One region of the Glutamicibacter sp. Je.9.36 genome, then DNA from elsewhere that is predicted to be linked to it. Evidence: predicted binding sites of a transcription regulator. Region 1 holds the regulator's gene; each other region holds the start of a gene.
The links. The regulator Rex, encoded in region 1, represses fermentation and respiration genes when NADH is low (regulators of the CRP and FNR family bind a similar motif). The targets are predictions, from matches to a motif close to CTTGTGAANNNNTTCACAAG.

Region 1 (5,235 bases):
AGGCTGTTGGCATCGATGTCAGCTGGGTCCAGATCCAACGCATGGAACCCATGAATCCCAGAGCAGGCGCGTCGCCAGTTCCCTTGGAATTCCGTTGTTGTTTCGCCATTAAATTGGCAACCTCACTTCATTGGCAAACCAGTTTTGCAGTTCTGCTACCCATGTTCCCCACAGACCGGTCACCATGACCAGTCCCAAGGCAATGAGTAGTCCCCCGCCCAAACGCATGATGAAAACCTGGTGCTTGCGGAAGAACGCCAGCGCCTGCATGCCGCGCTGCAACCCCATTGCAATCAGGATGAAGGGCAAGCCCAATCCGAGGCAATAGAACACAGTCAGCAGCGTTCCACGCCCTACGTTCGCGTCCACACCGGTGGACATGATCAGTACCGCACTCAAGGTGGGGCCGATGCACGGTGCCCACCCCAGGCCGAAGGTCAGCCCCAGAACCGGGGCACCCCACAGGCCTGCAGGCGGTTTCCTGTGGATCTTGCGGTCACGCTGCATCCAGGAGAAGCCGCCCATGAACACGATGCCCATGAAGACCACGACCAGGCCCAATGCCTGGGTGACCCAGGAGCCGTTGAACCTGAGCCACGCGGAGGCCTGGCTGAAAAGCACGCCCGCTGCGATGAAGACCACGGAGAATCCCAGGACAAAGAGCAGTACGCCGGAGACCACGCGGCCGCGTCGGTGCTCCTTCAGATCCGCACCAGTCAACCCGGTGACGTAACCGAGATAGCCCGGCACCAGCGGCAGGACGCAAGGCGAAAGGAAAGAGACCAGCCCGGCCAGCAGTGCTACTGGGGCAGCCAGCAGCAACGACCCGTCCAGGACGATGTCGGCAAAGGGATTAGTGGTCACTGATCAGCTCACAACTCTTCGGTCAGAGCGGAGTCGATCAATGCCTTCAGGGTGCCAGGCTCTACGGCACCGATCACGCGGGCACGGACACGGCCCTGGCGGTCCAGCACCAAGGTGGATGGAACCGCTTGCAACGGGACGTACTTGGTCATCGCCAGCTGGATGTCCCCGGAGGTGTCCTGTACCGACTCATAGGGAATCTCGAAAGTGCGCTCGAAGGCCTTCGCCGCTTCGGCTTCATCGCGTACGTTGACGCCAATGAATTCGACTTTCTCTCCAAAGCCTTCAGCGATTTCCTTCAGATCCGGTGCCTCGATGCGGCACGGAGCGCAGGCGGCATACCAGAAGTTCATGACTACGGGCTTGCCCTGCCACTGCGTGAAGTCGATATCGGTGCCATGGTAGGTCGTGGCCTTGAGGGCAACCGGTTCGCTGCGCTTGGAGACTTCGTACTCTTCCACGGCGCCGTCGCCAGCGATGTAGTTCTTGCCGTCGCCGCTGTTTGCTTGCGCGGTCAGCGCATCTTCCTTGCCGCTGCAGGCAGCCAAGGGCACCGCGGCGGCGGCAACCATGAGCGAACGCAACATGGTGCGGCGGCTCAAGTGGCGAGGATTAGGCACAGGATCTGTCATTTTGCTTTAGGCTCCAGGGATATTCGCCGCGCCGGCAAGTAGCTCGGGGCACGGTTCGGTGTAACGCACGGAGACCAAATCGTCTCCCTCAAAATCAAAGCTGGTGATGGAAGCCAGGGTGCACTCGCGCTGGCGCGGATCGTGCCACAGCGGCTTCTTCTCGGCGGCGCGGCGCGTGACCCAGATCGGCAACTGGTGGCTGACGATAATCACTTCCGCTCCTTCACCGTGCTCGGCGAGGGCGGCCTTGCGGTGCTCATCCATGGCCAGGCGCATGCGAGCAACCTGCTGGGCATATGGTTCGCCCCATGAAGGCTTCAGCGGGTTGACCAGCAGCGGCCAGTACTTCGGCTGGCGCAGGTGCTCCGCAACCTTGGACAGCCCTTCCAGCTTGTTGCCGGCTTCGATAACCCGCTCGTCGGTGTGGACTTGCAGATCCAGAGCATTAGAGGTTGGCGCGGCTGTCTGCTGGGCGCGCAGGAGCGGTGAGGCCACCAGGCGCACGACGTTGCCGCCTTCTGCTTGGCGCTTGGCAAAATATTCTCCTGCCCCATCGGCCATCTGGAATCCGAGTTCCGAGAGCCCGAAGCCGGGGATCCTGCCGTAGAGCATACGGTCAGGATTGAAAACTTCCCCGTGGCGCAACAAATGGACTGTCGATAAAGGCATGCCTCCAGTGTCTCAAATATTCGGTGCAAATTAGCCATATTGTGGCCACCGTCAACTATTCACAGGACACGCATTGGAATCCCATATGGAAAAACCATCCTTTCGGAGGGGTTGCTCACAATCGACTGCCACTACGCTTAGTTAATAAGACAGTTCGACCCAGAAGGACGCATCATGAGCGACAACGATCCTAACCAGCCGGGCCAGCCCTACAACCCGGGCCCTTCCGGCCAGGGTTCATCGCAGAACCCGTACGGCGAAAACCCCTATGGCCAGCAGCCCTCGCCATACGGCCAGAACCCGTACGGCCAGAATCCGAATCCTTACGGGCAACCGCAGGCACCGGGCTACGACCAGTATGCCCAGCAGGGCGGTTACGCCGGCGTGCAGCCACCGACCGAGCGGCCGCGGACCTTGGCTATCGCCTTTGGCTTGATCATGCTCGCGGGCATCTTCAGTGCCCTCGCCAGCTGGCTGATGACCAACTCCAACATGATGGCCAACATGATTGGCCAGCAGTGGTCGCTGGTGCAAGAAGAGTTCCAGAACCAGATGCAGAGCACCCCGGGCATGGAGCAGGATCCACTGGTTGAACAGATGATGGCAAGCCCTGAGGCCTTCATGGCCCAGGTCAATTCCATGATGTCGACCTTCGTGATTATCTCCATGATCATCACCTTGGCCCTGTATTTCCTGGTGGGCTTCTTCGTTGGCCGCGGCGTGGGAGCCATGCGAATTATCGCCACGATCCTCGGTGCGCTTTCACTGCTGAATCTGGTGACTATCGTTCCAATGATCAGCATGTTCGCTGACACTCAAGCCGGAATTATCAACGCTGTCTACGTTGTGGGCATCTTGCTGGGCATTGCAGGCGTGGTCTTCGCCTGGTTGCGCCCTTCTTCGCAATACATTGCGCAGCGCCGCCAGGCTCGCCTGGCCGGCTTCCGCTAAACGCATGGCCGAGCCTCTTCGCGAGGCCCGGCAGGGAGAATAAAGGCGTAGCCGCTCCATCCACCCAAGGGATGACGCGGCTACGCCTTTTGTCGTCTGCGCGGCTTCAGCCTTGCACGGCGAGGTATGCCAGGATCTGCAATTCAGTGGAAAGATCAACGCGCCGCAGGTTCATGCCCGCGGGTACGCGAAGCGGCATCGGTGCGAACGAGAGCACCGAGCGGACCGAAAGTGCGGCCAGTTCGTAGACCAGGTCCTGCGCAGCATCGCCCGGAATTGCCAGAACAGCGATGTTGATTTCTTCGCGTTCAACCACTGCGGCCAAGTCCGCGATCGCTTCCACGTGCAGCTCGCCGACCGGGCTGCCGACCAGTGCGGGGTCGATATCCAGGATCGCCTTGACGTTGAAGCCACGAGTCCTGAAGCCTGCATATCCGCTGAGCGCGCGCCCCAGGTTACCGGCGCCGAGGATGGCCACACGCCAGTCCTGGTTCAGGCCGAGGGTGCGGCTGATATGTTCTGCCAGTTCGCGGACCACGTAGCCCACCCCGCGGGTTCCGTAAGAACCCAACCAGGAAAGGTCTTTGCGCAGGATGGAAGGGTTCACTCCAGCTTCCTTGGCCAGCACCCCGGAACTGGTGCGTTCCAGGCCCTGGGCTTCCAAGGCGTTCAGCGCGCGCAAGTACTGGGTCAGTCGAGCCAGCGTGGCCTCAGGCAGGACCCGGGCTTCAAGCTCTGACATCTTCGTTCTCCCGCACTTTTCGGTGCTCTTGAAGAGCACAACGCATTTTCATTTATTCGGCAGCGGCTAGCTGCTCAGTAGTCGTTCCAGACGCTGTGCGTCGATATGCCAGAAGTCGCGGACTTCTCCGTTGATCAGCAGAACCGGCACTTCCTCGTGGTGCTTGGCCAGCAATTCAGGGTGCTGGTCAATATCCAGTTCGGAAAACTCCATATTCAACCGGCCAGTCACCTCGGCCACGGTTGCGCGTGCGGCCTGGCACAGGTGGCAGCCTTCTCGAACCAACAGCTGGATCTGATTCAAAGTACTCACCTGCCTATAATCTCACGAGCCGTAACCGCCCTTAAACTTGGCAATGAAATAAACTGGATCAAATGTCTTCCATCGATCATCACCCCAGCCCGAATTCCGCCCTGGCTCCGGACACGGTCGCCGCTTTCTTCGATGTCGATAACACCCTTGTGCGCGGTGCATCGCTGTATCTGCTGGCCCGGAAACTGCATGAGCGCCGTTTCTTCCAATTCCGCGAAATCCTCTGGTTCGCGCTCAAGCAGTTGCGCTTCGCCGCGCGCGGTGAGCATCTGGGGGACATTCACCAGATTCGCGACCGTGCGTTGATGATGGTCCGAGGGATCCCGGTGTCCGAGATCGAGCAGATCGGCAACGAGATCTATGACGAATACATCGAACCCAAGCTTTGGACCGGTACGGTAGCCATTGCTCGCCAGCATCGGACGGTGGGCCGTGAAGTCTGGCTAGTCACTGCCACTCCCCTGGAAGTGGCGAATGTCATCTCGCAACGTCTCGAACTTACCGGTGCATTGGGCACCGTAGTGGCCAGCGAAGACGGTTTCTACACCGGAGCGCTGGCCAGCCCGATCCTGCACGCTGCAGAAAAAGCGCAGGCGGTGCGCACCCTGGCGAAGGCTCGTGGCATCTCGCTGTCGAAATCATGGGCGTACTCGGATTCCTACAATGATGTTCCCTTGCTTGAAGCTGTGGGACATCCCGTGTGCATCAATCCCGATGCGCGGCTTCGCGCCTACGCCAAGCGCCGCGGCTGGCAGGTCTACGACTTCCGCACCGGCCAGCGAGCTGCCAAACTAGGCCTGAAGGCCGCTGGAGTGCTTGGTGCGCTCTGGGCGGCGCGACGGTCCATTCTGCGCCGTTCCGGCTCTTAGACCGGCGCTGGGCGGCTTTGGATAAAGCAATCGCCACCGTTCAACAGTTTCACTGTGAAGCGGTGGCGATGATTGCCAAGCGGCAAATGCTCAGAAGTAGATTTACTTCTTATTACGACGCTGGTGGCGGGTCTTACGAAGCAATTTGCGGTGCTTCTTCTTCGACATACGCTTGCGGCGCTTCTTGATAACAGAG
Region 2 (5,235 bases), on a different contig from region 1:
GCAGGATCTGCGCAGCCATCTGCTCGTCGGCTACCAGCGTGCGATTCGCGTAGCCCAGGTAGTACTCGTCAAAGGGACCGAGCAGGCGCAGTGGCAGCCCGGCGGGCTCCATCGCTTCAAGCTCCCGGTGGGCGCGGCTGCCGGCGATGACCCAGTAGCCCTCTCCGCGCTCATCGCTTCCTGCGTCCACCAGCAAGCCGCCGAGTGCTTCTGCGGCGGTTCTCATGGTGGTCAGCGTCTGTCCCGTGTACCAGGCTGCGTCGCGAAGGGTAGCTGGCCCATGCGAGTGCAGGTACCGGCGCAAGAGTTCCGCCAACGGATCTTCTGGTTCCCGGTGACGTGCAATCCATTCATCCACGAGCACGAAGTCCTGCGCGATGAGCTTCGCATCTCGTGGAATGGGCCCCTGGCAGATCACCCCGTCCAGGACGAGGACCTGCAGGATAACCAGTCCTCGCTGCTGGCCGGTCTCCACTCCATTCTGGTTCAGTGCCTTGAAGAGCGCGGAGCGGCTGGCTTGCCCGTGCTCCTGCAGATGCGCGCTGATGATGCCAGCTGCCTGGTCAATGTCCTGGGTGCCGACCTGCAGTCCCCGCATCCGTGTGGCCGAGGAGCGCAAGGTGCGTTCACGCGCTGCGCGAGTCATCCAGCGCGCATCTTCGGCCAAGCAGATATGCAGCGTGCCCCGCATGGTCCATGACCGCACGAGCCGGCCTTCGCTGAAGAGCGCATCGACTTGCTGGCGGGATTCTTGCGCTGCGGAGCGCTGAGCCAGCGCGTAGCGTCCTGCAGCGAAGTCCTGGGACTGGAACGCGAGCATGTGTTCTGCGGCCTGCAGTACGGATTCTGCCGGCTCCAGTAGCAGCTGGCTCGCCATGCGCGCCGCCAACGTCCGGGTACTGTCCATTAAGCAACCTCGATCCAATGCTTGATGGCCTAAAGCCTAGCAGTGCGGAGGTACAGAGATGCCCGCGAAGCGGCGCACCTGCAGCCGCCGTTGATGCAGGGGCGGCGCAGGTGGAAACGGACCTCCAAGCCCGGATGCGCGCAAAGGTCGAGACCTGCCTGGACTTTGCTGGCCAGGTGCTGGCCAGGTGCTGGCTCTCGTTGGCCCCCTGGACCCGGAAGGTCCTTTGGAGGGCTTCGTGCCGTCCGGATGGAATAGCAAAAGGGACCATCCCAGCGCGCAATGCGTTGGGATGGTCCCTTCAGCTGCAAGCAGCGGGGTCCTAGGCGGTGACGGCTTCAGCCTTCACTGCCGGCACTGCTGCCGGGTGGGTGCCGGCCATCGATTCGATGACGCGGACAACCTGGCAGGAGTAGCCGAACTCGTTGTCGTACCAAACGTAGACGACAGCGTTCTTGCCGGACACGATGGTGGCCAGGCCGTCAACGATGCCGGCGCGGCGCGAGCCGACGAAGTCGGTGGAGACAACCTCAGGCGAATCGATGTAGTCGATCTGCTTGTGCAGGCTGGAGGTCAGCGAGGTTTCACGCAGGTAGGCGTTGAGCTCTTCCTTGGTGGTCCCGTTCTCCAGGTTCAGGTTCAAGATCGCCATGGAGACGTCTGGGGTCGGTACGCGGATCGCGTTGCCGGTCAGCTTGCCTTCGAACTCCGGCAGGGCCTTGGCCACTGCCTTGGCGGCACCGGTTTCGGTGATCACCATATTCAGCGCTGCCGAACGGCCGCGGCGCTCGCCCTTGTGGAAGTTGTCGATCAGGTTCTGGTCGTTGGTGAACGAGTGAACGGTCTCGACGTGCCCGTGGGTGACACCGAACTTGTCGTTCAGGGCCTTGAGCACTGGGGTGATGGCGTTGGTGGTGCACGAGGCAGCGGTGACGATCTTGTCTTCTGCGGTGATCCACGAATCGTTGATGCCGTGGACGATGTTCTTCAGATCGCCTTTGCCCGGTGCGGTCAGCAGAACGCGGGAAACGCCCTTGGCGGCCAGGTGCTGGGACAGGCCGGCCTCATCGCGCCAGCGGCCGGTGTTGTCCACCACGATGGCATTGTCGATACCGTGTTCGGTGTAGTCGACGGTGGTCGGGTCATTCGAGTAGATGACCTTGATCAGGGTGCCGTTGGCGAGGATGGTGCTGTTTTCCTCGTCGACCGTGATCGAGCCTTCGAAGCGGCCGTGCACCGAGTCGCGGCGCAGCAGCGAAGCGCGCTTGACGATGTCGTCATCCGAGCCCTTGCGGACCACGATGGCGCGCAGGCGCAGGCCGTAGCCGCCACGCTCGATCAGGATGCGGGCCAGCAGGCGTCCGATACGGCCGAAACCGTAGAGGACAACGTCCTGTGGTTCAGCGTCGGTTGCGCCGGCCTGGCCAACCTTCTCGCCCAATTCATCGGCCAGGAAAGCGTTCAGATCAGCGGAACCGGATTCCTTGAACTTCTTGTTCACGCGGCCGAGGTCAACTGCTACCGAACCGACGTTCAGGGCCTCAATAGCATCCAGGATGGCCTTGGTGTCGTTCAGGTCGAGCTCTTCGCCATCGATGCGGCGCACTACGCGGTGGGCCTTGATGATGTCGATGGCGGACTGGTTGATCAGCTTGCGGCCGTAGACGGAGGTCACCACATTGTTTTTGCGGTACAGACGTCCGATCAGTGGGATCATGGCCTCGGCGAGCTCTTCGCGCCCGCTCCATTCTTGCTGGGCAACGACAGACTGCTGGGTCACAGAAAATCCTTCCAATTCAGCCGACTCGCAGATCCATAAAGTCGGTTGGCACCGTGGGAAGCACCATTGCTTTTGCGGTGGCACGAGGTAACAGGATCATCCTCGTAAGTACATGATCCATTCTAGACCGTGCGCAGAAAAACTGAGGATCGGGGACTGTGAATCATCTCACCAGCGCACCAAGGGCTGATGCCGGCGCAATCGCAGGAAGGAAGAGTGTGAATGGGATGGCCGATACGCCGGGTTTTGTCGCGCCGAAGCGGGACGGTCATCTATCTACGACTGCCGTTGCCGGCAGCCTCTAGCGGTCCACCCGACTGCATGGGGCGAACAGCCCTCATAACGCAGTCTGTCTGACCTTGCTCCGAGTGGGGTTTACCTAGCCACCCCAATCACTTGGGGTGCTGGTGGTCTCTTACACCACCGTTTCACCCTTACCAGGAAAACCTGGCGGTCTATTTTCTGTGGCACTAGCCTGCGGGTTACCCCGAGTGGGCGTTACCCACCACCCTGTTCTGCGGAGCCCGGACGTTCCTCGGGGCAATTGCTTGCCACGCGACCGTCTGGCCATCCCATTCACTACCAGTCTAATGCGTTGGGCGCGGCCTGCAGACCACTTCCGAACGCTGATTCGGTCACAGCCGGCTTCACCCGAACCGCTGCGCCTCAAGCAACCGCAACCAGATTTCGCTGATCGTCGGATAGGCGGGGACCGCATGCCACAGCCGGTCCAGGCTGACCTCGCCGACGATCGCAATGGTGGCCGCATGCAGCAGTTCCGCGGCATCCTGGCCGGCGAAAGTGGCGCCGACGATCACCGAACGCGCCTGGTCTATCACCAGCTTGGCCCGCCCGGAATACCCATCGGCGTGCAAGCTCGCCCCGGCCACCGCACCCAGATCGTGCTCGATAACCGAAATCTGCAAGCCGGCGTCGCGGGCCTGGCGTTCGGTGAGTCCGACCGCGGCGATCTGCGGATCGCTGAAGACCACGCGCGGCACCGCATGGTGGTCCGCCGTGGCCGCATGCCTGCCCCAGGGCGCATCGAGAACCCCGGTTCCATTGACCCTCGCGGCAATGGCCTCGCCCGCGGCCCGGGCCTGGTACTTGCCCTGGTGGGTCAGCGGGCTGCGCCCGCTGGCATCTCCCACGGCGTAGAGCCAGTCGGTACCCGCCACGAGCATCGTGTCATCGACCTGCAGCCGCCGGGACGGGTCCACCCCGAGTGCTTCGAGTCCCAGGTTCCCGATCTCCGGCCGCCGCCCGGTGGAGACCAGCACTTCCTCGGCTTCCACGAGGGATCCTCCGGGCAGCTGGAGGCCGGCTATCCCGTGCTCATCGCGGTGGACCTGCAACGGCGTGGTGTCCTGGTGCACCACTACCCCGGCCTCGGCCAGCGACTGGGCCACCAGCTCGCCGGCGAACGGCTCTTCGCGGCCCAGAAGCTGGCCGCGGGCAAGGATGGTGACCTTGGACCCGAGGGAGGCGAAAGCGAAGGCCAGCTCCACCCCGGCAACTCCGCCACCGATGATGGCCAGCCTCGGCGGAATCGCCTTAGCCGCAGTGGCCTCCCGGGTGCCCCACGGCCTGGCTTCAGCCAAACCCTCGATCCCAGGCAGAACCGGAGTGGATCCGGTGGCCAGGACTACGGCCCGGGCCGAGTACTCGCGATCCGCCACCTGCACCAGGCCGCGCCCGGCAAGCTGCGCCCGGCCGCGGATTAATTCGATGCCGGCCGAACGCAGCCACCGTTCCTGCCCGGCATCATCCCAGTTGCTGGTGAAGGCGTCCCGCCGCGCGAGCACCGCCTCGGGATCCAGCGCACCGATCACCGCTTCGCGGGCCCCGGGAACCCGGCGTGCCGCGCGCAGCGCATCGCCGCTGCGCAACAGGGCCTTGGAAGGCATGCATGCCCAGTACGAGCATTCCCCGCCCACCAGCTCGGATTCGACGATGGCCGCCTTCAGGCCCTGCCGGGTGGCATAGTCGGCGGCGTTCTCCCCGGCCGGCCCGGCGCCGATCACGATCACGTCGAAGTCGCAGTGCTGCCCGGAGGCAGTTTGGCTTGCTCTTGAGTTCTGCTGGGGCATGCTCTGTCCTTGCTCTGCGTGAAGCGCTGCTGGGTCGTGGGTTCAGCCTAGCCAGATCTGCGCTGCGGGTATATGCCCTGGGCAGAAGATCAGGTGAACTCCGATAAGCTGGAACGCGTGCTTATTTTGTTGCCGCCTTCCGAAGGCAAGACCGTCCACGCCGAAGGTTCTCCGTTCGAAATCGAGGATCTGTCTTTTCCGGAGCTTTCCGGGGAACGCCGCCTGGTGCTTGACGCCCTTGCTGAAGTTTCAGCACGCGAAGATGCCATGGACCTGCTGGGAGTCGGAGCGTCGCTGGCCAAGGAAGTAGCGCGGAATATCAATCTGCACACCGAGCCCGCAGCCAAGGCGCAGGATATCTACTCGGGGGTGCTCTTCGAGGCCCTGGACTACGCGAATCTGGATGAAGCAGCGCAGCGGCGCGCCGATGAATCCATCATCGTGGTCTCCGCCCTGTG
Region 3 (5,235 bases), on a different contig from region 1:
CGATGAGCAATCCGTGGTCGAAATGACCGATGCTGAAGACTGGATGACCGCCCGCGAAGCAATCGCCGGACAGGACCTGGCCTTCGACGAATTCCTGCGCCGCCGCGGACTGGGGTTGCGCACAGACCTTTTGCGTCCGGTATCCCACTGGCTCAACCCGAACTTTGCCCTGCGCCGCTTTGACACCTGGTACTTCACTGCCACCGTGCCCAACCGCCAGGAGGCTGCCTTGCTGCGCGGCAAAGGCAAATGGGGGCGCTGGTGTGCCGCCGGGGAAATATTGGCCAAACGCTGCACCAGCGAGCTGGGGGACAGCGTTGGCCAACCCAACACCGTGGACCTCACGCTCTCGGAGATCAGCTACCCGGCGGTGGAAATGAACCTGGAAGCCATGGCGGAGGCCAATGGAGTGGTCGCCTACCTTTCGCGGGCCCGTTCGTTGAATCTCAAGCATCCGGACCTGCTGGTGCGCGATGGCATTTACTATCTGGAAGTCCTTGGCTCCATGAGCGCTGAATCCTCCCGCCCATGGCAGACTACTGCCGGGCACTGAAAGCAGAACTTAAACAAAACAGGCCGGGAATCCTTCAAGGATTCCCGGCCTGTTTGCATCACTGCGGGTTAGCGCGAGCGCTGACGCAGACGCTGGATGTCCAGGATCACGACGGCGCGTGCTTCCAGGCGCAGCCAGCCGCGCTGTACGAACTCGGCCAGAGCCTTGTTCACGGTTTCGCGGGAAGCACCAACGAGCTGAGCCAGCTCTTCCTGAGTCAGCTCGTGGGCAACCAGGATGCCGTCGGTAGCTGGGCGACCGAAGCGGTCAGCCAGATCCAACAGAGCCTTGGCAACACGGCCAGGAACGTCAGAGAAGACCAGATCGGCCAGGGACTCATTGGTACGACGCAGACGTGCAGCCAGAGCCTGCAGCAGCTGGATCGAGACCTCAGGGGAGTTCAAGATAGCCTTGCGCATGTTCTCGTGGCTCAGGCCCGCCAAGCGGGTCTCGGACACGGCGGTTGCAGTTGCGTTGCGTGGGTGTGGATCGAACAATGCCATCTCGCCAAACAGTTCGCCTGGGCCAAGAACAGCAATCAGGTTCTCGCGACCATCCGAAGAGGTGCGGCCCAGCTTGATCTTGCCCGAAACGATGAAGTACAGACGGTCACCCTGATCGCCTTCACGGAACACCGATGCGCCGCGGGAGAGATCAACCTCGGTCAATTCTTCGGTTAGCGCGGCGAATACTTCATCACCAAGCGACGCAAACAGTGGCGCGCGACGCAGTACCTCGATATCCATTAAATCTCCTGTCAACAGTAGTAGGCGCTTACTTCATTGTGCCGTATTCGGTAACAATGTGACAGTTTCCACACGTGGTTTAACCAAGAAAATGTTGAAAATCACGCACATTCGACTAAAACTCGCGAATCTGCTCGCAGAAATCCATCAGCTTCTAAGGGTACCTTGGGTCTATACGAACTTTATGAATGAACTGGGGTCTTGGTGCTCGGAATTTTCAGCTGGCTCGACGTAGTCATCTGCGCTGTTTTGCTGACGTTTTTCGTTGTTGGGGTTCGTCGAGGTTTTCTGCTGACCATTGGCGACATGCTCGGCCTGATTGTCGGCGGCGTCGCCGCATTCTTCGCCATCCCGCTGGTTTCCACCTTCGCCACGAACCCCTGGTGGCGGGTCGGCCTGATGATAGCTACCGCAGCCGTGCTGATCATTCTCGGACAAGCTCTGGGACGGGTGATTGCAACCCGCATCCGCCACTGGATGAATGTCGATTTCCTGCGTGCCGCGGACCGCATTGCCGGTGGCGTGCTGTCAGTGTTCATTACCGCCACAATCATCGGTGGCTTGGCCTTTTCCACTTCAAGCATGGGTATTCCAAGGCTTTCGCTGGAGATCAGCAAGTCCAAGATGATCGACTCGATTCGTGGCCTGACACCCGAGTTTGTCGATGCCGCTATTTCCACCGCACGCTCCAAGGTGATCGCCGAAACCCTCCCCGCATTCCTGGAGCCTTTCGCGCCCCCGGTCCAGGCGCCGGCTAACACCGAATGGGCAGCTAACGACCTGCAGCTGGCAGCTGCTCGATCGGCCGCCAAGATCTCCGGTACCGCGGTGCAATGCGGTGTGAACCTGACCGGTTCAGGCTTCGTTGTCGACCACGAGCTGGTCATGACCAATGCGCACGTGGTCGCCGGATTGAGCGCGGCAACCGTGGAGGTCGGCGGTGACGAAGTTCACCGCGGAAAGGTTGTTTATTTCGATCCCAAGGCCGACATCGCGCTGCTTTACGTCGAAGGACTGGAGGCAGAGCCCATCGACCTCGCCGCTGATGACCTGATGCGCGGCGACTCGGCAACTTTTGTCGGGCACCCAGCGGGCGGCCCGCAGCAGATCCGCGGTGCCCTGATCGCTTCCCGTGCCTTCGTCTCCATTGCCAATATCTATGGCGCGGACCCATCTCGAATTTCTGTCTACCAGCTCACCGCGGAAGTAGCCCAGGGCAATTCCGGCGGACCGCTGCTGGATGAATCCGGCGACGCGGTGGGCTTGATCTTCGCCAAGTCGCGCAGCGATGACGAGGTCGGCTTCGCCCTGAGCCTCGAAGAGATCGAGAACGCCATGGAACTGGGCGGCGATCGGCGCACCAGCATCAAGACCGGCGACTGCGTCACCGGCTAGGGCCTGCGGCTATTTGCCCAGCAAATGCGCGAGCTGCTGAACCGCCAGCTTGTAGCCGTGCACGCCCGCACCGATGATGATCGAGCTAGCTACCGGCGAGATGAAGGAATGATGGCGGAACGCTCCACGCTTGTGCACGTTCGAGATATGCACCTCGATGGCTGGCAACTGCACGCCGCTGATGGCATCGGCAATAGCCACAGAGGTATGGGTGAACGCGCCGGGGTTCATGATGATGCCGGCTGCGGTAGTGCGGGCCTCGTGAATCGCGTCGATGAGCACACCCTCATGGTTGGACTGCAAGGCGCGCAATTCGAAGCCGAGGGCCGCAGCGGTTTCCCGGGCCAGCTGCTCGACATCGGCCAGGGTGTCGTGGCCATAGATTTCCGGCTCCCGGGTGCCCAGCAGATTCAGGTTGGGGCCGTTGAGCAGCAAGATGGTGTTCGATGCGTTCTCAGTCATGAACTCAAATCTATTACACAACCGGGAAATTCCCGCCCGAATTCTTTGGCCCCGTAATACAAGAAGCCGCCGTTCGTCCACACCAGCGGTGTGGACGAACGGCGGCTTGCTGCACCGGGGCGTGCTGAGGCTATTTGCCCATGGACTGCGCGATCTGGCTCATCACCGTTGAATCCGACAGCGTGGTGGCATCGCCGACCTCGCGACCCTCGGCCACGTCCTTGAGCAGGCGGCGCATGATCTTGCCCGAGCGGGTCTTAGGCAGTTCCGGAACCACCAGCACATGCTTCGGCTTGGCGATCGGGCCGATGTCCTTGCCCACGTGGTTGCGCAGGGTCGCCACCACATCCTCGCCTTCCGCCGGCTCGGTCTGCAGGATCACGAAGGCCACCACGGCCTCGCCGGTGGTCTCGTCCTTCGCTCCCACCACGGCGGCCTCTGCCACGTATGGGTGGGCGACCAGCGAGGACTCGATCTCGGTGGTGGACAGGCGGTGCCCGGAGACGTTCATCACGTCATCCACGCGGCCCAGCAGCCAGATATCGCCATCGGCGTCCTTCTTCGCGCCGTCGCCAGCGAAGTACATGTTCTCGAACCGCGACCAGTAGGTGTCCTTGTAGCGTTCCATGTCGCCCCAGATGCCGCGCAGCATCGCTGGCCACGGCTCGCGGATGACCAGGAAGCCGCCCTCGCCATCGGCCACGGAAACGCCTGATTCATCCACCACGTCAATGGCGATGCCCGGCACGGCCACCTGGGCCGAACCCGGCTTGGTTGCGGTGACGCCCGGCAGCGGAGCGATCATGTGCGCGCCGGTTTCGGTCTGCCACCAGGTGTCCACGATCGGGGCCGGGTGTTCCTTGCGTTCGCCGTTCTTGCCGTTGTTGGTGCCGATGGCATCGCGGTACCACATCCATGCTTCCGGGTTGATCGGTTCGCCCACCGAACCCAGCACGCGCAGGGAAGACAGGTCGTAGCTATCCGGGATCTCGCGGCCCCACTTCATGAAGGTGCGGATCGCGGTGGGCGCGGTGTACAGGATGGTGACGCCGTACTTTTCCACCAGTTCCCACCAGCGGCCTTGGTGCGGGGTATCCGGGGTGCCTTCGTAGATCACTTGGGTGGCGCCGTTGACCAGCGGCGCGTAGATGACGTAGGAATGGCCGGTTACCCAGCCGATGTCCGCGGTGCACCAGTACACGTCGGTTTCCGGGTGCAAGTCGAAGGTGTCGCGGTGGGTCACGGCGCCCTGGGCCAAGAAGCCGCCGGTGGTGTGCACAATGCCCTTGGGCTTGCCAGTGGTGCCCGAGGTGTACAGCACGAACAATGGGTGCTCGGAGTCGTGGGCTACCGCAGTGTGCTCGGTGGCGGCGGTGCCGACGACGTCATCCCACCACTTGTCCAGTGCGCCGAATTCGGTGGGCTCGCCGTTGCGCTTGACCACCAGCACGTTTTCCACGGTGTGGCCCGGTGCTTCCAGCGCCGCATCCACTGCCGGCTTCAGCGAGGACGGCTTGCCGCGGCGCCAGGTGCCATCGGCGGTGACCACGAGCTTGGCGTCCGCGTCATCGATGCGGCTGCGCAGCGCGTCGGCGGAGAAGCCGCCGAAGACCACCGAGTGGATGGCGCCGATGCGGGCGCAGGCCAGCATGGTGATGACCGCTTCCGGGATCATTGGCAGGTAGACGGCCACGCGGTCGCCCTTGGCCACGCCCAGGGATTCGAAAGCGTTGGCGGCCTTCTTGACCTCTTCGGTCAGCTGCGCGTAGGTGTAGGTGCGGGTATCTCCCGGCTCGCCTTCGAAGTAGATGGCGACGCGGTCGCCCAGGCCGTTTTCCACATGGCGGTCCAGCGCGTTGTAGGCCGCGTTGAGCTTGCCGCCGACGAACCACTTGGCCACCGGTGCCTGCGACCAGTCCAGGGTTTCAGTGAAATCGGTGTCCCAGGTCAGTACCTGGCGTGCCTGGTCCGCCCAATAGCCCAAGCGGTCTGCCTTGGCTGCGTCGTAGCGGGCCTGCGTTGCGATGGCCTGATCGCCGAAGTCCTTGCTCGGGGCAAAGGAACGGGTTTCGGTCGACA

Region 2: the regulator Rex is predicted to act here: its motif matches at 2,843-2,862, upstream of AAZQ98_RS05180 (glyceraldehyde-3-phosphate dehydrogenase).
Region 3: the regulator Rex is predicted to act here: its motif matches at 1,355-1,374, upstream of AAZQ98_RS16670 (MarP family serine protease).

The regions. Positions count from the first base shown of each region.
Region 1 covers NZ_JBCPSN010000005.1:295,949-301,183, forward strand. The annotation lists gene resB (cytochrome c biogenesis protein ResB) at 1-109, opposite strand, end outside; gene AAZQ98_RS14200 (cytochrome c biogenesis CcdA family protein) at 109-864, opposite strand; gene AAZQ98_RS14205 (TlpA family protein disulfide reductase) at 873-1,496, opposite strand; gene AAZQ98_RS14210 (histidine phosphatase family protein) at 1,503-2,165, opposite strand; gene AAZQ98_RS14215 (DUF3824 domain-containing protein) at 2,340-3,116, shown strand; gene AAZQ98_RS14220 (redox-sensing transcriptional repressor Rex) at 3,223-3,897, opposite strand; gene AAZQ98_RS14225 (glutaredoxin family protein) at 3,925-4,170, opposite strand; gene AAZQ98_RS14230 (HAD family hydrolase) at 4,233-5,039, shown strand; gene AAZQ98_RS14235 (30S ribosomal protein bS22) at 5,142-5,235, opposite strand, start outside.
Region 2 covers NZ_JBCPSN010000002.1:177,510-182,744, reverse strand. The annotation lists gene AAZQ98_RS05185 (winged helix DNA-binding domain-containing protein) at 1-907, opposite strand, end outside; gene AAZQ98_RS05180 (glyceraldehyde-3-phosphate dehydrogenase) at 1,230-2,687, opposite strand; RNA gene rnpB (RNase P RNA component class A) at 2,907-3,262, opposite strand; gene AAZQ98_RS05170 (dihydrolipoyl dehydrogenase family protein) at 3,335-4,777, opposite strand; gene AAZQ98_RS05165 (YaaA family protein) at 4,895-5,235, shown strand, end outside.
Region 3 covers NZ_JBCPSN010000009.1:10,484-15,718, reverse strand. The annotation lists gene AAZQ98_RS16680 (NUDIX hydrolase) at 1-553, shown strand, start outside; gene AAZQ98_RS16675 (Crp/Fnr family transcriptional regulator) at 622-1,299, opposite strand; gene AAZQ98_RS16670 (MarP family serine protease) at 1,504-2,694, shown strand; gene aroQ (type II 3-dehydroquinate dehydratase) at 2,704-3,156, opposite strand; gene acs (acetate--CoA ligase) at 3,287-5,235, opposite strand, start outside.